2 regions of the Trichlorobacter sp. genome follow, and region 2 is predicted to be linked to the other one. Evidence: riboswitches for the same ligand, from Rfam matches in the RefSeq annotation. Region 2 holds a riboswitch; the other holds the start of a gene.
What was found. Region 2 has a riboswitch for thiamine pyrophosphate ahead of thiD (bifunctional hydroxymethylpyrimidine kinase/phosphomethylpyrimidine kinase). Riboswitches for the same ligand answer to the same signal wherever they lie in the genome.
Positions count from the first base shown of each region.

Region 1: it holds a riboswitch for thiamine pyrophosphate, as region 2 does, so the genes downstream of both, thiS (sulfur carrier protein ThiS) here and thiD (bifunctional hydroxymethylpyrimidine kinase/phosphomethylpyrimidine kinase) in region 2, are expected to answer to the same signal.

Region 1 covers NZ_JAVEPN010000007.1:119,617-129,215, forward strand. The annotation lists gene RBQ93_RS06030 (putative bifunctional diguanylate cyclase/phosphodiesterase) at 1-1,550, shown strand, start outside; gene RBQ93_RS06035 (YeeE/YedE family protein) at 1,547-2,662, shown strand; gene RBQ93_RS06040 (sulfurtransferase TusA family protein) at 2,680-2,919, shown strand; gene RBQ93_RS06045 (OmpA family protein) at 2,941-3,756, opposite strand; gene RBQ93_RS06050 (flagellar motor protein) at 3,913-4,662, opposite strand; gene RBQ93_RS06055 (flagellar FlbD family protein) at 4,666-4,965, opposite strand; gene RBQ93_RS06060 (AAA family ATPase) at 5,061-6,155, opposite strand; gene RBQ93_RS06065 (PilZ domain-containing protein) at 6,184-6,519, opposite strand; TPP riboswitch at 6,696-6,798, shown strand; gene thiS (sulfur carrier protein ThiS) at 6,851-7,051, shown strand; gene RBQ93_RS06075 (thiazole synthase) at 7,056-7,835, shown strand; gene thiE (thiamine phosphate synthase) at 7,832-8,446, shown strand; gene RBQ93_RS06085 (TIGR01212 family radical SAM protein) at 8,461-9,408, shown strand; gene gltX (glutamate--tRNA ligase) at 9,412-9,599, shown strand, end outside.
Region 2 covers NZ_JAVEPN010000006.1:50,531-60,129, reverse strand. The annotation lists gene RBQ93_RS05060 (cytochrome c biogenesis protein ResB) at 1-232, opposite strand, end outside; gene RBQ93_RS05055 (cytochrome c3 family protein) at 417-692, opposite strand; gene purD (phosphoribosylamine--glycine ligase) at 775-2,049, opposite strand; gene purH (bifunctional phosphoribosylaminoimidazolecarboxamide formyltransferase/IMP cyclohydrolase) at 2,252-3,811, opposite strand; gene RBQ93_RS05040 (ASKHA domain-containing protein) at 3,864-5,105, opposite strand; gene selD (selenide, water dikinase SelD) at 5,117-6,160, opposite strand; gene alr (alanine racemase) at 6,157-7,290, opposite strand; TPP riboswitch at 7,385-7,497, shown strand; gene thiD (bifunctional hydroxymethylpyrimidine kinase/phosphomethylpyrimidine kinase) at 7,555-9,039, shown strand; gene thiC (phosphomethylpyrimidine synthase ThiC) at 9,036-9,599, shown strand, end outside.

The DNA of each region.
Region 1 (9,599 bases), on a different contig from region 2:
AAGTCTGCCGCACAGTGGTCGGCTGCCCGGAATGTCCGATGCCGGGGTGCGTCGCCTCGTGCATCCTGGAGACCGGCGAATCAATCCACCAGGTTGATCGCGTGCTGCGGGACCGCCACTATTCCATCGCCGGTGCGCCGATCTACAACGATGAAGGCGCTATCCACCGCATCATCCTGCTCTACTCCGACATCACCGACCGCAAACAGGCCGAATTGGCGATCCACCAGCTGGCCTACTACGACACCCTGACCAACCTGCCCAACCGTGCCCTGCTGCAGGACCGTCTGACCCAGCTGATCAACCAGGCCGACCGTGAGCGCAGCAAGGTGGCGGTGCTGTTCCTTGACCTGGACCACTTCAAGTCGATCAACGATTCCCTGGGCCATGCCGCCGGTGATGAGCTGCTGCAGGAGGTCGCCCGCCGCCTGAGCGATCTGATGCGCACCTCAGACACTATCTCGCGGCTGGGGGGCGATGAATTCGTGATCCTGTTGCCCGGCATCCGCCACGAGGAGTATGTGGCCGATATCGCTACCAAGCTGCTGGAGACCCTGACCCGGCCGGTGCAGGTGGCACATCACGAGCTTATCTGCAGCGGCAGCATCGGCATCGCCCTCTACCCAAGTGACGGAGACAGCAGCGCGCTGCTGCTGAAACATGCCGATCTGGCCATGTACCAGGCCAAAGAGCAGGGACGCAACGGCTTCCGCTTCTTCTGCCGCGACATGAACACCAAGGCGATGCAGCGGATGCTGTTTGAGACCAGTCTGCGCCGGGCGCTGGAGCGTGACGAATTCCGGCTCTGCTACCACCCGCTGCTGGATGCCCGCACCAATCAGGTGGTCAGTTGCGAGGCCCTGATCCGCTGGCAGCACCCCGATCTGGGGCTTTTGGCGCCGGAAAGCTTTATCCCCCTGGCCGAAGAAACCGGCCTGATCATCCCGATCGGCGAGTGGGTGCTGCGGTCGGCCTGTCGTCAGCATCAGCAGTGGCGCGCAGCCGGTCTGCCGGCGGTGCGGGTGGCGGTCAACATCAGCGCCTACCAGTTCCGACGCGGCAATCTGCTGGAGACGGTGACCCAGATACTGCAGGAAACCGGCACCGCCGCCAACTTTCTGGAACTGGAGCTGACCGAATCAATGCTGATGCAGGAGCCGGAAACGGCACAGCAGACCCTTGCCCAACTGAAGGCCCTGGGGGTGCACCTGGCCATCGACGATTTTGGCACCGGCTACTCATCACTGAGCTATCTCAAGCTGTTCCCGATCGATCGCCTGAAGATCCCCCGCGAATTCGTGCGCGACATCACCTGCAACCCCGACGACGCCACCATCGCCAAGGCGATCGTCAGTCTGGGCAACAACCTTAATATGCGGGTGGTGGCGGAAGGGGTGGAACGGGTCGACCAACTGGAATTTCTGGTGGAACACGGCTGCGACGAACTGCAAGGCTTCTACTTTGCCCAGCCGATGTCGCCGGAAGAGTTCTCCGACTTCCTGGGCAACAGCACGGTTACGGCTGACCCGACCGGCACAGAAACCCCATGAACGGTCCCCAGTTGATCATCCTGCTGGGGCAGTTGCTGTTGGGCATGGCCGCCGGCTTTGTGATGCACCGCGCCGATTTCTGCATGACCGGCATCTTTCGCGACCTGTTCCTGTTTGGCCGCCGCACCATGCTCTACGCGCTGCTGCTGCTGATAGCCTGTCTGGTGGCACTGTATGCACTGGCACACGGGAGCGGTCTGCTGCTCTACCCCTTCCCGCTGTTCGGGCCACCGTCGCTGGCTAACCTGCTGGGGGGCGTCGTGTTCGGCATCGGCATGGTGCTGGCCGGCGGCTGCGTGGTAGGCAGCCTCTACCGGATGGGGGGCGGCAGCACCCTCTCGGCAACCGCCGTAGCGGGACTGATCGTCGGCAGTCTTGCCTATGTCGAACTGGATGGCTGGTGGCTGCCACGAGCAAAGTCCATGTCCCTCGGCAGCAGCGCGGTCACCCTGCCGCAACTGCTGCAGCTGCCACCCTGGCTGATCAGCCTGCTGCTGCTGACCATTACCGTTCCCCTGCTGTTGCGCTGGTGGCGACGCGGCCTGCTACAGGTTCCGTTCGGCCCCCAAGGGCACATCCAACCCGGCAAGGCAGCCCTGCTACTGGCCCTGATCGCGTTTCTGTCAACCCTGCTGGCCGGCATCCCGTTAGGCGTAACCACCTCCTACGCCAAGCTGGCTGGCTACCTGCTGCTGCCTTTGGTACCGGAGCATGTTGCCTCGCTCGACTATTTTCAGCGCCAGGGGCTTGATTTCAGCCACCCGCTGTTCGGTATCCGGCTGACCGGCGGCGGCGGCCCCCGGCTGGACGGCATCGCCCTGATTCAGCTACCGCTGATGCTTGGTCTGGTGGCGGGGGGCACCCTGTCCGCCTTCCGCCTGGGTGAGCTGCAGTGGTATTTCAAGGCGCCGCTCCGTCAGTACCTGTCGGCCTTCTGCGGCGGCGTGGTGATGGGTCTGGCCAGCCGGCTGGCGCCGGCCTGCAATATCTGGCACCTGACCGGCGGCCTGCCGATCATGGCCCTGCAGAGTATCCTGTTCGTGCTGGGTTTGTTGCCGGGAACCTGGCTGGGTGTCCAACTTCTGACCAGACTGGTGGTACGGTCTGAGTAAGCCGGGGAGCGATCGTGATGGAAGAGATGGTCTTCGACCTGCGGGGCAGGATCTGCCCCTCAACCCTGCTGGTTGCCATGAAAGAGATGAACGATCACCGTCAGCAGCTCCAGCAGGGCGCAGTACGCCTGAGGCTCTTGCTGGAAAACCGTGATGCCACGGTGACCATCCCGGAGATGGCCCGCAATATGGGCTATCAGGTGGAGATCAGCAAGGAAGGGCAGCACTACGAACTGGTGATCAGCGCGCCAGCCTGATAGCGGGCAGTGGAAGGTACGCTACGGCTCGCCCTGTTCGGCCCCGCCGGAAAGCAGTACAATATCCACGCGACGGTTCTTGCCGCGGCCTTCAGGGGTGGTGTTTTCGGCAGTTGGGCGGAATTCGCCATAGCCGGTGGCGGAAAGCATTTTAGGATCAACGTTGTAGTTTTTCATCATGTAGCGCAGCACGTTGGCAGCACGGGCACCTGACAGTTCCCAGTTGGAGGGGAACTGGGCGGTGCTGATCGGTACGTTGTCGGTGTGCCCTTCCACCCGCAACGGGTTATCGTACTGCACCAGGGCTTCGATGATGGTATTCATCAGCTGGTAGCCCTCCGGCTTGATGACCGCCGAGCCGGAACCAAAGAAGCCGGCCTCCTTCAGGCTGACAACCAGTCCCCGCCGGGTGATCGACAGCGAAACCTTGTTCTGGGCGCCCTGCTTGATCAGATAGGCCTCGATGGAGGACATGATCTCCTTGAACTGCTGCTCCTCGGCCCGGCCCTTGCCGCGGCCCTTTTCCAGGCCACCCTGCTTGGGGCCGGCCGGAGGCATCTTGGGTGAGATAGGAATCAGCGCCATCTCCGGCTTGATGGCCGGAATCAGACGAATATCCTCGGCCGGCAGCACGCCTTTCTGGCCGGCAGCAGCCAGGGTGGAGTAACCGAAGGACTCCCGCAGCGACTGCATCAGATCTTCAGATTTCTTCTTGTCGGTCTGCCCCATGGCATACAACGCCACGAACACGGCAAACAGCAGTGTCAGGAAGTCACCGTAGGAGACCAGCCAGCGTTCGTGGTTGGCATGCTTTTCTGGCTCTTTCTTTAAGGCCACATCCGCTCCTGACAGGTTACTGAAAAACGTTACGAGGCAGCACGGCTACAAGGCGCACGGAACGCAACGACTGAGACATAACAGATCAGTTAGGCGAAGGAGCGAGTACCGCGCAACGCAGTAGACGGGCTCCGCAGTAGTTTTTCAACAGCCTGCTCAGTGGTCGCCGCCCACAAAGGCCTTCAGCTTCTGCTCAATGAAGTGGGGGTTCTCGCCGTTCTGGATGGCGATCAGCCCTTCCAGGATCATTACCCGCCGTAGGACCTCTTCCTTCATCCGGATCTTGAGCTTGGAGCCGATCGGCAGACAGATGATGTTTGCCACCATCAGACCGTAGATGGTGGCCACAAAGGCGGCCGCAATACCTGCCCCCAGCTTGGTCGGGTCGGACAGGTTGGCCATGACGTGGATCAGACCCAGCACGGCGCCGATGATACCGATGGTGGGAGCATAGCCGCCGGCGGCTTCGTAAAACTCCACCGAATGTTTCTGATGGTCCTCAAAGGCCATGATATCGGCCTCCAGGGTCTCGCGCAGCTTCTGGGGATCGATGCCGTCAACCACCAGCGAGATCCCTTTCTTGATGAACGGGTCCCGGGCGTTCTGGGCCTCCTGCTCCAGGGAGATCAGGCCGTTGCGGCGGGCCTTGGTGGCATAGCCGATGATGTCCTTGACCACCGTCTCGTGATCGACCTTGGGGGGCAGGATGACGATCTTGATATCCTTGAAGGCCTTGATGATTGCCGGCAACGGAAAGGCAACGAAGGTGGCGCCAAAGCTGCCGCCCAGCACGATCAGGGCAGAGGTTGGAGAGATCAGTGCGCCGATATGGACGCCCTCCAGCACGGCGCCGCCTATAACCGCGCCAAACCCGAGCGCAATACCTATTATTGTTGCTAAATCCATTGGCTAGCTATCCTGGTGGTGGAATGAGAGTTGCGGGTCCGGCCGATCCTGTTTCGGGCGGCCAAATTGTCCCAGCCGCCTACGGGCAAGATATTTGGGGTTAGCTCCTGCGCTGCCGGAGCGCCTGAGGACCATGGTACGATAGGCCACGACCCGGTTCAGCAGCACCTGGGCACGCTCCCTGACCAGCAGATGATGGCCGTTTAACAGGGTTATCACGGTGTCAGGGGTCTCCTCCACCGTCACAATCAGATCAGGGTTCAGCAGCATCACCTGACGGTCCAGGCGGGTGACCAGGATCATACATTCCTCTGGGTGCGATTTTTCACTAAAAATATCAAACAACTAGATAAGGTCAAGCTTTTTCGCTGCAATGCAGGCCAGCACGAGTGCGTCACTTACGCCAACATGGCATCTATTGCGTCGAAATTGATATACTTTTCGGCAGTTGCGTTAATGAGTTCAATCTTTTCCGTATCGTCCGGCCCGATCTTGGAGACGTGCTCCCGCAGCCGGTAATACACCTCGGAGGTGGTTTCAGCGATCCGCATATAGGGGATGTTGCTGTCAACCAGAATCCGCTCGGTTATGTTTGACATGGGGGCGTGTCCAGCCACAATCAAGCCGGCAAGCCGTGCCCGGAACTCAGGGATATGGTGGAGCGAAGAGGCCGTTACAATCAGTTCGTCACGGGAACTGGTGACGATCAGCAGCGTTGAATCTTCAAGGCTGTCAATTACCTTCTGGGAAGAGGCGGCCCCCAGTTGAATCGTATGGCAGATCCGGCTGCGATCAGCCAGATCGCCATGCAACGGCAGCCCCAGCAGATCGGAGACATGCTGCAGGGTCGGGTCGGCCAGGGTACGGGAGTAATCAAAGGCGCTGGTCACCAGCAGGCCATTACGCTGAAAGGCCTTGGTCAGGTAGGAAAGCGAGGCCTCGCGTTTTTCCGGCACCAGCTTGTTGGACATGATCACCCTGACCCGTGCCTGTTCACGTTCATACAGTGGCAGGTTCAGGGCCACCGAGTCGATCACGTTGCCGATGCCACCGCCGGTCACCATCAGCACCGGGGCCTGCAGCATGGCCGCCACCTGGGCGTTGTTAACCCCCACCACCGAGCCCACACCGCCGTGGCCGGCCCCTTCGATGATCAGGAAGTCATACCGTTTTTCCAGTTCGGCGCAGGCCTCCAGAATCGCCCTGCGCGGGGCATCTGAGGGGACTGCTCCATCCAGAAAGCGCCGGGTGGTGTCGCTAACCAGGGTCATGGGCGACATCAGATGGGCATCCTGCTCCATGCCGTAGACGCTGGCTATCATGGCCGCATCCTTGTCCATGGTCAGGCCACGGAACTGGATGCATTTCGGCCCGATCGGCTTCATGAAGCCGACCCGCTGGTACTTGCGCCGCGCCAGGTGCATCAGCGACAGCGAGATGGTGGTCTTGCCACAGTGCTGGCCGGTGGCGCCGATAAAGATTTTTCGACACATAGCGATACCTTTCGTGTCAGATTCCTGGTTAGCCGAACGGCTTGGCGCACAGATCCAGATAGTGCTCGTGCCCGCTGTGAAAACGGATAATCCGGACCCCCATGCCGCCCTTTTTTGCCAGATGAAACAGATTCTGCGGCACCCGCTTGGCCCACATCACCCGCGCGTCCAGACTGATCAGCTGATCGTTGTGCTGCAGCTCAATCCTGAGTACGGTGTTGGGATTACTGACATTGGCGGTCTTGATGAACATGCCCAGGGGCGAGAGGTCCTCGCTGAACGCCTTGCGTGCCACGGCTCCGCCAGGGCCGAACTCAAGGGCAACACGCTTTCTGGTGCGCTGCTTATCCCGCTTGTCAGACATACTATCCCTCCCGTCCCGTGAATACTGGCCCTGACTTTGGAACGATAGCACAAACGTGGCATTTTGCAGCAATGAGTATACACAAAAACCAGCAAACAGGACCGGGAGAATCCCGTTGACATGCCGCCCGGAATCCTCTACGGTTATTGCAGTTCTTTCAGCTTACAATACCAAGCAGTTACCGCTAGGGGAGTTTCGACTGAGAGCAGCCCAAAAGGCTTGCGACCCTTGGAACCTGATCCGGGTAATTCCGGCGGAGGGAAGCGGCCGATTTCAAGCTTCACATGAATCGCCGCCCTCCCAGGCGGTTTTTTTGTTTCAGGAGACAGTTATGAACATCACCGTAAACGGCGAACAACGTACGGCAGGCGACGGCACCACCATCCGCCAACTGCTGGAGGAACTGCAGATTCCGCAGACGCGGGTGGCGGTAGAGATCAACCTGGAGATCGCCCCCAAGGCCACCTATGGCGAACGGACCCTGCAAGACGGCGACAGGATCGAGATTGTACACTTCGTGGGAGGAGGATAGCGTTATGGCACCGGGGAAACTGACGATCGCAGGCAGGGAGTTCAACTCGCGGCTGATGGTAGGCACCGGCAAGTATGCGACGAACGAGCAGATGGTGGCGGCACTGGAGGCATCAGGGGCCGAGATCATCACCGTGGCAGTGCGCCGGGTCAATCTGGCCGAGATGGGCAAGGGCTGCATGCTGGACTTTATCGACCCCAAGAAGTACACCCTGCTGCCCAATACCGCAGCCTGCTATACCGCCGAGGACGCCATCCGCACCTGCCGTCTGGCCCGGGAGGCCGGCCTGTCCGACATGGTCAAGCTGGAAGTATTGGGGGATGAGAAGACCCTCTTCCCGGACAATGAAGAGCTGCTCAAGGCGGCCAAGGTGCTGGTGGCGGAAGGCTTCACCGTGCTGCCTTACTGCAGCGACGACGTGATCCTCTGCAAAAAACTGGAACAGCTGGGCTGCGCTGCGGTGATGCCGCTGGCTGCACCGATCGGCAGCGGCCTCGGCATCCGTAACCCCTACAACCTCAAGATCATCATGGAGGCGGTCAGCGTGCCGGTGATCGTGGATGCAGGTGTGGGCACCGCCTCCGACGCCGCCCTGGCCATGGAGCTGGGCTGCGACGGTATCCTGATGAACACCGCCATTGCCGGCGCCAAGGACCCGATTGCCATGGCCCGCGCCATGAAACTGGGGGTCGAGGCCGGCCGTTTGGCCTACGAGGCCGGGCGGATTCCCAAAAAACTGTACGCCACCGCCTCCAGTCCGCTGACCGATATTATCGGCTCGTGATCGATTTTTCGCTTTATTTGATCACCGACCGCAACCAGACCGCTGGGCGGCCGCTGCTGGAAGTGGTGGAGGCGGCGCTCAGTGGTGGGGTCCGGGCGGTGCAGCTGCGAGAGAAAGACCTGCCAGTGCCTGAGTTGTACGACCTGGCCTGGGAGCTACGGGCCCTGACGGCCCGTTATGACGCACGACTGCTGATCAACGAGCGAATCGACATTGCCCTGGCGGTGGAGGCCGACGGCGTCCAGCTGGGAATCAACTCCTTGCCGGTGACGGCGGCCCGCCGCATCGCGCCGGACCTGCTGATCGGCTACTCCAGCCACGCCGTGGGCGAGGCGGCCGCCGCCCTGGCCAAGGGGGCCGATTTCGTCACCTTCAGTCCGGTTTTTTACACCCCCTCCAAGGCGGCCTATGGCGAACCACAGGGGCTGACAACGCTGGCCCAGGCCTGTGAGCAGCTGCGGGGTCCGGTCTTCGCCCTGGGTGGTATCAAGCAGGCCAACCTGGCCCAGGTGACTGCCGCCGGCTGCTACCGGGTGGCCCTGATTTCCGATATCCTGGCCGCTCCCGATCCGGCCGCAGCGGCCGAAGCATTCCGAAGGGGTCTGCAGTAACCAAAAGGTCTTCAATGTCGTCGTTCTCAGCCCAACATATCCATCCCCAGCTGCGGATCAACTCCTACGGTCACTACCTGCGCCAACGCTTCGGCTGCCGGGTCAGCAAGGTCAACGTGGACGCCGGCTTTACCTGCCCCAACCGTGATGGCAGTAAGGGGACCGGCGGCTGCATTTACTGCAATAATGTTTCCTTCTCGCCCCGCGACACCCTGGCCGAGATCAGCCTGGAAGAGCAGCTGGCTGCCGGCATGGCCTATCACCGTACCCGGCTCAAGTCAGAAAAATTCATCGTCTACTTTCAGAAGTACACCAACACCTACGCTGCGGTGGAGCATCTGGCCGACCTGTACCAACGAGCCCTGTCGGTCCCTGATGTGCTCGGCATCTCGGTCGGCACCCGGCCCGACTGCCTGACCGATGAGGCGCTGGAACTGCTGACCCGGATCGCCAAACAGCACTACGTCTGTCTGGAGCTGGGACTGCAATCGGCCGACGACGCCATCCTGGAGCAGATCAACCGCGGTCACTCACTGGATGATTTTTTGACTGCTGTCCAGCGGGCCAGCAATCGCGGCTTCGATATCTGCGCCCACCTGATCCACGGCTTCCCCGGCGAACAGCCGGACGAATTCATCAAAAGTGCCGACCTGCTAAACGGCCTGCCCGGCATCAGCTCGGTTAAGCTGCACCAGCTGCACGCCGTGGAGGGGACCGAACTGGCCGCCATGTACCGTCGCGGCGAGTTCACCCCACTCACGTTGGAGCAGTACGTGGCCACCGCTGCCGACTTCCTGGAACGACTGGCGCCCCGCATCAGCGTACAGCGCCTGTACGGCTCGTCGCCGATCGAGATCCGGGTGGCCCCGCAATGGGGCTTGAAGAACAACCAGATGTGGTATGCTGTGCTCAACGAACTGAAACGCCGTGACAGCCGTCAGGGCCAACGCTACGAGGAGTAACCAATGTCAGACCTGCGCGTCCGCTTTGCCCCGTCTCCCACCGGCTACCTGCATGTGGGGGGCGCCCGCACCGCCCTGTTCAACTGGCTGTATGCCCGACACTTCGGCGGCACCTTTATCCTGCGGATCGAAGACACCGACACCGAGCGTTCCACCCAGGAATCGGTGGATGCCATCCTGCAGGGAATGGA
Region 2 (9,599 bases):
ACCACCAGGAGTGGTACATGTCAAAGAAGCCCAGCTTCTCGTACAACGCCCGTTTGGTAGCGCTGATGGTGGCCCAGTAGCGTTCATCGATGTTGGGAAACTGGGGAATAATGGTTCCGATGATCGAGGTGATCGCCAGGGTGATCAGCAGGGAGATGGTCAGTTTAAGTGAGCAGAAAAAATCCCAGATTTGTTGTACCAGGCTGCGTTCGTTCGTACTCAAGATTGTCACTCCAGAAGATGTATTAGCTGAGACTCATAATACCAGACCATTTATGTCTTGTATTAAGTCTGTTTTATAAACCATCCACCTTGAAAAAGGTAGTGCTTTTTTGCCCAAACAGGACTCGACAACGTAAACAAAAAGGGCCGGCAGATGCCGGCCCTTTCGGAGAAACACTGACCATCAGGTCAGGCTACTTCTTGTGGCAATCCTTGCAGCCTTGGGGACCCTTGGCTTCTGCCTTGTGACACTTGACGCACAGCTGGTTGTGGGCAACGTCCTTGTTGATCTCTACCTTCTTGGGGGCGCCTTCGTGGCACTTGGCACAGCCCAGCTTCATGTGAGCCTTGTGGGGGAAGGCCACCTTGCCGAAGGAACCACCCTTGTACTCGTAGTTTTCCTGGGCAGCAGCAAAGGCGGAACCAGCAAAGGCAACCACGGCAACCATCGCAATAAGAGCTTTTTTCATCGTTACAACCTCCTCTAGGGTGTCAAAATTAGAAGGACTAAAGCATAGCCCTTTCCATGATGTCAAGCATTAAGCATACCAATCAGCGCCGGTCGAGCGCCTTACGGCCGATGTCACGCCGGAACTGGACACCCCGCCAACTGATGGCAGCTACTCCCTGGTAGGCCCGCTCAATGGCGGCCGCCACCGTAGTGCCCCGTGCGGTCACTCCCAACACACGACCACCGGCGGTCACCACCGTGCCGTCCTGCTCTGCCGTACCAGCATGGAAGACCGTCACGTCCTGCAGCGCATCAGCAGCATCAAGACCGTTGATCACATCACCCTTGGCGATCTCGCCCGGATAGCCCTCGGCCGCCATCACCACGCAGACCGCCGCCTGGTCGTACCATTCGATGGTCTTACCGGCCAGGCTGCCATCGGCAACCGCCATCAGCAGCGGCACCAGATCGGACTGCATCCGCATCAGGAGCGGCTGGCACTCGGGATCGCCAAAACGGGCATTAAACTCCAGGGTCTTGACCTGGCCATCCTTGACCATCAGACCGGCATACAGGATACCGCGATAGGGACAGCCTTCGGCGGCCATGCCGTCCACCGCCCGCTGCACCACCTGCTCCATGGCTGCGGCATGCACGGTCGGTGTCACCACCGGCGCCGGCGAGTAGGCCCCCATACCACCGGTGTTAGGGCCTTTGTCACCATCAAAGATCGCCTTGTGATCCTGGGCCGAGGCCAAGGGGATTACCTCTTTTCCGTCAGTGATTGCCAGAAATGAGGCTTCTTCACCCTCCAGAAACTCCTCGATCACCACCCGGGAGCCGGCAGCACCGAAGGCGTTGCCTGAGAGCATTTCATGTACTGCGGCGTTGGCCTCCTCAACCGTCTGGGCAACCACCACCCCTTTACCGGCGGCCAGGCCATCGGCCTTGACCACGATCGGCGCGCCGGTCTGCTGGATAAAGGCCAGGGCAGGCTCGATCTCAGTGAAGACACCATAGGCGGCGGTCGGAATACCATACTTCTGCATCAGGTCCTTGGAAAAGGCCTTGCTGGCCTCGATCCGGGCAGCGGCACGGCTGGGGCCGAAGATCTTCATGCCGTACTCCTGAAACAGATCCACGATCCCCAAGGACAACGGCTGTTCCGGGCCTACCACGGTCAGGTCAATCCCCTCTGACTTGGCAAAGCCCAACAGCTTGTCGATCTCATCGGCCTTGATCGGCACGTTGACCGCCAGGCTGGCCGTACCGGGATTACCCGGCGCACAGAACACCTGCGTCACCAGCGGCGACTGGGCAATCTTCCAGACCAGGGCATGTTCGCGGCCACCGCCGCCCACCACCAAAACCTTCATACGATTACCTCTCTATCGGATCGTTCTATTTTTCGTGAGGTCAAGAAAGATGAGCGCATGCGCGGAGGCGTACAACGAAGTACGCCGCACAAGCATGCGCGACATCTGACGCCGAGATCGCGGAAAAGAGGACGATCCCTGCTACTCTGTGAGCCGCGCAGCGACGAGACAACGCAGCAGACGGGCGTTTATCAACGCGCGTCTAATGACGGAAATGGCGCATGTTAGTGAAGATCATGGCAATCCCATGCTCATTGGCCGCCTGAATCACCTCTTCATCCCGCACGCTGCCGCCGGGCTGGATGATGGCGGTCACCCCGGCCTCGGCAGCGGCATCCACGCCGTCGCGGAACGGGAAGAAGGCGTCAGAGGCCAGCACGGTGCCTTTGATCGGCAAGAGCGCCTTCTGCACGGCGATCTTGGAGGAATCCACCCGAGACATCTGGCCGGCGCCGATCCCCACGGTCTGATCACTGTTGGTGAAGACGATGGCGTTGGACTTGACATGCTTGCAGACCCGCCAGGCGAAATCCAGGGCTGCCAGCTCGGTGGCGTTGGGGGCCCGCTGGGTCACCACGCGGCAATCGGCAGCAGCCACCATGCCCAGGTCGCGGCCCTGCAGCAGCAGACCGCCCACCACCCGCTTCATATCGTAGCCGGTCTGGGCATGGTCGCCCAACAGCGGCACCTGCATCACCCGCACGTTCTTCTTGGCGGTGAAGATGTCCAGTGCTTCCTGGGTATAACCGGGGGCGATCACCGCCTCCAGGAAGGTGGAGGTCAGTTCGCGGGCCGCATCGGCATCCACCTGACGGTTGAAGCCGACAATGCCGCCAAAGGCCGAAACCGGGTCGCACTCACGGGCCTTGAGGTAGGCCGATAGTGGGCTGTCGCCCAGGGCCACGCCGCAGGGGTTGGTATGCTTGATGATCACCGCCGCCGGCTTGCCGTTGAACTCCTTGACCGTCTCAATGGCGGCATCCAGGTCGATGATGTTGTTGAAGGACAGTTCCTTGCCCTGCAACTGCACCGCATTGGAGACGCAGGGTTCGGTCACGCTGGGGTCAACATAGAAGGCGGCCGACTGGTGGGGGTTCTCACCGTAGCGCAGGTCTTGGGCCTTTTTGACCTGCAGGCTATAGGTCTCGGGATACTCCACGGCTTCGTCGCCCAGACGGGCGCCCAGCCAGTTGGAGATGGCGCCGTCATAGGCGGCGGTGTGCTGATAGACCTTGACCGCCAGACGAAAATTGGTCTTCTCGGAAACGCAGCCGCCATTGGCAGCCATCTCGTCCAGCACGGCCTGATAATCCTTGCAGTCCACCAGCACGGTCACGTCACGGTTGTTCTTGGCTGCCGAGCGCAGCATGGTGGGACCGCCGATGTCGATGTTCTCGATGGCCTCCTCCAGGTGGCAATCCGGCTTGGCCACGGTGGCCTCGAACGGATACAGGTTCACCACCACCAGATCGATCGGCTGGATGCCATGCTCCTGCATCTTGGCCTGGTGCTCCGGGTTGGAACGGATACCCAACAGGCCGCCATGCACCTTGGGATGCAGGGTCTTGACCCGGCCGTCCAACATCTCGGGGAAGCCGGTAAACTCGGAGACGTCTTTGACCGTCAGCCCTGCCTCACGCAGCAGTTTGGCGGTACCGCCGGTGGAGAGGATCTCCACGCCGTAGCCTGCCAAGGCCTTTGAAAACTCGACCACACCGGTCTTGTCGGAGACACTGATCAATGCACGGGTAATTTTTGCCATACGTAAAACCCCTTCGTTTGTTGTTTTCTATCGCTCGCGGATATCGGGAAAGTTATGCAGGAAAATCGATCTGTTCGAGAAATTTCTGTTCAAACAGGTGGGTACCGGAGAGCGGCACCACCCGGCAACGGGCAGCCAGCGACTCAACGGCTGGCACACCCTCTGGGTGCAGTACAAAGCGCTCCACACCTGCCAGGGCGCCCTCACTGACAAAACGGCACTTTTCTACCATTTCCTCACTGAAGATGCCAACGGTTTTCAGGTCCTGCGGCTCCAAAACCGCCCCAAAGGAACCGGTCAAGATCAGGTCCCGCAAGGCGTCACAATGTATACGCGCCCGCTCCAGCAACACGTCCAGACCGGCCCGCACCGCTCCCTTGGCAAGCTGCAGCTGGCGGATGTCGCCCTGTGTCAGTACAACCTGCCCCTGGGCATCACGGTGCAGCACAAAGACCAGCTCACCGGCACGCTCCATGAGCCGGGTGGCCAGATTGGACGAGACCTCAGCGGGAGTGAGTAGACGCCCCGAGCGATCGATGATCCCTTTACGGCGCAACGCCGCCACCAGCCGGATCACGGCAGAACCGCAGATACCTAGCGGTCTTCCGCCACCAAGCACGCTGGTCTGCAGGCGATCATCATCCAGTGAGAGATCACTGATGGCGCCTCGCAAGGCAGCCATGCCGCAGCTCAGGTTGCCCCCCTCAAAGGCCGGACCGGCAGCGGCCGAGGTGGCCCACAGCGTCTGCCCGTCGTCCAGCGCCATCTCGCCGTTGGTGCCCATATCAAGATACAGGGCCGGTGACGACGGCGCCTGCTGCTGGCAACCAAACAGAAAGGCCACCGTATCACCCCCCACAAACCCGCCCGGCTGGGGAAAGAGATACACCTGTTCGCAAAACGCCCAGTCCAGCTCTGCAGCAGCTATCGTCAGTCCCGTGGTTTGACGCGGCCGAAAGGGCGGCCGGACCAGCGTCTCAACCGGCCAGCCCAGCAGCAGGTGCTGCATGGCCGGATTACCGGCCACTGCCGCCAGACGCACCGGCTTTTCTCCAACACCGGACTGCTGCAGCAGCGATTGAGCTAAACGGCCAAGTTCAGCGCGGACCAGGCCGGTCATGGCCGAGGCTGCCGACGTGTCATGTACGGCTGCATCCAGCCGCGCTACCACGTCAGCACCGAACGAACGCTGCGGATTCAGACTGCCGTCCATGGCACAACGACGGCCGCTGCTCAGCTCGACCAGCGAGGCCGCCAGAGTGGTGGTACCAAGATCAAAGGCGATGGCGTACATAGAGGAGCCTGCTAGTAACGGATGAGAACCGGCAGGGCCTGACGCTGCAGCACCTCGCCCACCGGCCGGGCAAAGATGCCGGCCATGCTGGCTGCAGCCAGGAACTGTTCAGCTTCGCCAGGGGCCAGAGCGATCAGCAGACCGCCTGAGGTCTGGGGATCGAACAGCGGCAGCAGCCGGTCAGGGTCAACCTGACCACTGTCCAACTGGGAGGCGTAATAGTCGCGGTTGCGGTAGCAACCGGCCGGCACCATGCCGTCTCCCACCAGGGCGGCCAGCCCAGCCATCAGCGGGATATGGTCAAGCTGCAATGCCAGCGTTACCCCAGCCCCCCGGGCCATTTCGCAGCAGTGGCCGATCAGACCAAAGCCGGTCACATCGGTACAGGCGCTGGGTGCGTACTGGAGCATCAATTCACCGGCAGCCCGATTCAGCTGCATCATCCAGCTGATCGCCTCGGCCTCAATCTCCGGTTCCACCAGTTCTCCCTTGATGGCGGTGGAGACGATGCCGCTGCCCAGCGGCTTGGTCAGGATCAGGCGGTCGCCAATGCGGGCGGTGCTGTTGCGGATGATCCGCTCGGGATGAACCGTGCCGCTGACCGACAGGCCATATTTAAGCTCGTCATCCTCGACGGTGTGTCCGCCCACCAGACAGCATCCGGCCTCGTTCAGTGCCTCCTGGCCACCGGCCAGCAGTTCGGCCAGCACCTCTGGCCCCATACTGCAGGCCGGAAAGAAGGCCAGGTTCATGGCGGTAACCGGCCGCGCCCCCATGGCATAAATGTCGGACAGGGCATTAGCGGCGGCAATCCGGCCAAACTGATAGGGATCGTCCACCGGCGGAGTGACCACGTCACAGGTCTCCACCAGGGCCAACTCCGGGCTCAGGCGATAGACCCCCGCATCGTCGGAGGTCTCCGGTCCCACCAGCAGGTTCGGGTCAACGGGGCGTTTCAACCCCGACAGAGCATTTTCCAGGCCCTCCGGGCCCAGCTTGGCCGCTCAGCCGGCCGCCTTGACCGTTTGGGTCAGTTTGATCTTTTTGTTAGTCATTTCAAATACACCCTCGGTACCCGCTTCGAGATACCGCAAAAAATCTCATAGGGGATGGTACCGGCCCACTGGGCCAGCTCTTCGACCCGGATGCTGTTGCCTAAAGGGTCACAGCCCATCAACGTCACCTCATCCCCCACCGCAACGCCTTCAATATGGGTCACATCCAGCATGAACCAATCCATGCAGACCGTGCCGGAGACCGGTGCCCGCTCACCCCGTACCAGCACCTGCCCTTTATTGGTCAGAGTCCGGCAGTAGCCGTCGGCATAACCCACCGGAACGCTGGCAATCAGGCTTTTGCTGCTGGCGCTGAAGCGGCGGGCATAGCTGATGGCGGTGCCCGGCTCGACCCATTTCAACATGGCGATCCTGCTCTTGAGGCGCATCACCGGCTTAAGGTCGAGCTTGCCCTGAAAATCAGCCGACGGCAGGGCACCGTACAGGGCGATGCCCGGACGCACCAGGTTGCAGAAGGGGTAATCCTTCAGCAAGGCACCGGCACTATTGGCAATATGTATGTAACGCGGCGCGTACTTGGCCTTGCGCACCTGCTTGACCGCCCATTCAAAGCGCTCGGCCTGCATGCGGGTATAATACTGGCCTGCCTCGTCCAGCTCGTCGGCCGAAGAGAAGTGGGACACCACCCCCTCCAGGCAGATGTTGGGCAGCAGCTTCATGGCATCCAGCAGGGCCGGCACCTCGTTATAAGGGATGCCCAGACGGCCCATGCCGGTATCAACCTTGAGATGCACCAGGGCCTTGCGATACAGCTTGGCAGCCGCCTGGTCCAGGGCCTTCAGCTGATCAAAGGAAAAGACCACCGTAGAGACGTTGTAACCGACACACTTGCGCTCCTGGCCGGGATAGACACCGCCCAACAGCAGGATCGGCTTATCAATGCCGGCCTTGCGCAACTGGATCGCCTCAGCCAGGAAGGCAACGCCAAAGGCATCAACCCCCTGCTGTTCCAATTCACGACTGACCTCAAGAAAGCCGTGGCCATAGGCGTCGGCCTTGACCACTGCCAGTACAGCGGCACGGGAAGGAACTGAGGCACGCACGGTACGGTAGTTCTCCCGCAGGGCGGACAGATTGATCTCAGCAAAGGTTGGACGGCTATCGAACATGGTCCTGAATTCTTATCACGGCTCCTGGTGGCGGGCAACGAGAAAACAATGTTTTGGGGCAGTTGACGTGCTGTTCGTTTTAGCGTATGGTTTGTGCCTGCCCTGGGGGAGCCGTCTTTTGAAGCACCTGGCTGAGACAGCGCTTGCGCTGAACCCCTGAACCTGAACCGGGTAATGCCGGCGGAGGAAAGCGGCCAGCTCATGTCATGCACAGGGCCGCTCTGTATCCGCAGAGCGGCCTTTTTTCGTACGAGGCGACCAGCCATGTCCATCACACAACCGTCAAAACTACGCCTGGTGGCCCCCCTGTCCAGGGGGGGCGTTGTTGAACGCCAGCTGCGGGGCGTCTACCTGATCACCGATCAGCACGAAAATCTGCTGGAGCGGGTACGCACGGCACTGCGGGGCGGCGTCAACGTCCTGCAGTATCGCGCCAAGGACAAGCCGCACGAGGCCATGCTGGCCGAAGCGGCAGCCCTGCAGCAGCTCTGCCGCGCCAGCAACGCCCTGTTCATTGTGAATGACGATATCAAGCTGGCCCGCGATCTGGATGCCGACGGCGTCCATCTGGGACAGGATGATGGCAGTGTCGCCGCAGCCCGCGACCTGCTGGGACCGGACACAATCATCGGCGTCTCCACCCACAGCCTGGAGGAGGCCCTCAAGGCGCAGGCAGACGGCGCCGATTATCTGGGGTTCGGCGCCATGTACCCCACCGGCAGCAAGATGATCACCCAGATGCCCGGTACGGCCGGCCTGGCTGCTGTTCGCGACCAGGTCAGGCTGCCGATCGTGGCCATCGGCGGCATCAGTCCTGCAAACGCCTGTCGGGTGATCGAGGCCGGCGCCAATGCCGTGGCGGTGATCTCATCGGTGCTGTCAGCCCCCCGGCCCGAACTGGCGGTGGCCGAACTCAGGCTGCTGTTCAACCGCACCGCCCCCTTCCCGCGCGGGGCCGTGTTGACCGTGGCCGGCAGTGACTCCGGCGGCGGGGCCGGCATCCAGGCCGACCTGAAGACGATTACCCTGTTGGGCAGCTACGGCGCCTCGGCCCTAACCGCCCTGACTGCCCAGAATACGCGCGGCGTCCATTCTATCCACGGTCTGCCCCCCAGCTTTGTCAGGGACCAGCTGCAGGCGGTGCTGTCCGACCTGCCGATCGACGTGATCAAGACCGGCATGCTGCACACCCCGGCCATCATCAGCCTGCTGGCAGAACAGCTGTCCGAGCAACCCCGCCTCTTGCCGGCGGTGATCGATCCGGTGATGGTGGCCAAGGGGGGCGCCCATCTGCTGGAGCGGGATGCGGTGACGGTCTTTGTGCAGGAACTGCTGCCCCAGGCCTACCTGCTGACCCCCAACCTGCCGGAGGCTGAACGGCTGTTGAATCGCCGGATTACGACCATCGCAGCCATGGAACAGGCTGCCCGTGACCTGCATGCCCTGGGTGCCGCCAATGTGCTGGTCAAAGGCGGCCACCTGACCGGCGCCGAAGCCCAGGATATCCTGTTCGACGGCAGCACGATCCACCGCTTCACTGCCGACCGTATCTTTACCAGCGCCACCCACGGCACCGGCTGCAGCTATGCCTCGGCCATCGCCAGCCTGCTGGCCCAGGGCGAACCGCTGACCGAAGCGGTGCGCCGTGCCAAACAGTTCATCACCACCGCCATCCGCCTGGCCCGCCCGATGGGCAAGGGACACGGACCGGTCAACCATTATCTCGCCGCAAAGGAACAAGCGCCATGACCCAGTTAGAAGCCGCCCGCAAAGGGATAATCACCGACAAGATGCAGACCGCTGCCGCAGCCGAAGGGGTCAGCCCCGAATTCATCCGCGACGGCATTGCCAAGGGCACCATCATCATCAGCCATAACGACAAGACCCACCAGCACGGCATCCCGCTGGCGGTGGGGGCCGGCCTGCGTACCAAGGTCAACGCCAACATCGGCACCTCGGCCGACGACACCGACATCACCAAAGAGCTGGAAAAGGCTCGGGTGGCGGTCAAGCATGGCGCCGACGCCATCATGGACCTCTCCACCGGTGGCCCGGTGGATGAGATCCGCCGCGCCATCGTGGCCGAAACCAAGGCCTGCATCGGTTCGGTGCCGCTCTACCAGGCCGCCACCGACACGGTGCGGGTCAAGAAAAAGGCCCTGGTTGACATGACCGCCGACGACATCTTCAAGGGGATCATCAAGCACCTCGACGACGGCGTTGACTTCATCACCGTCCACTGCGGCGTCACCCGTTCCACCGTGGAGCGGATGAAGAACGAAGGGCGGATCATGGACGTGGTCTCCCGG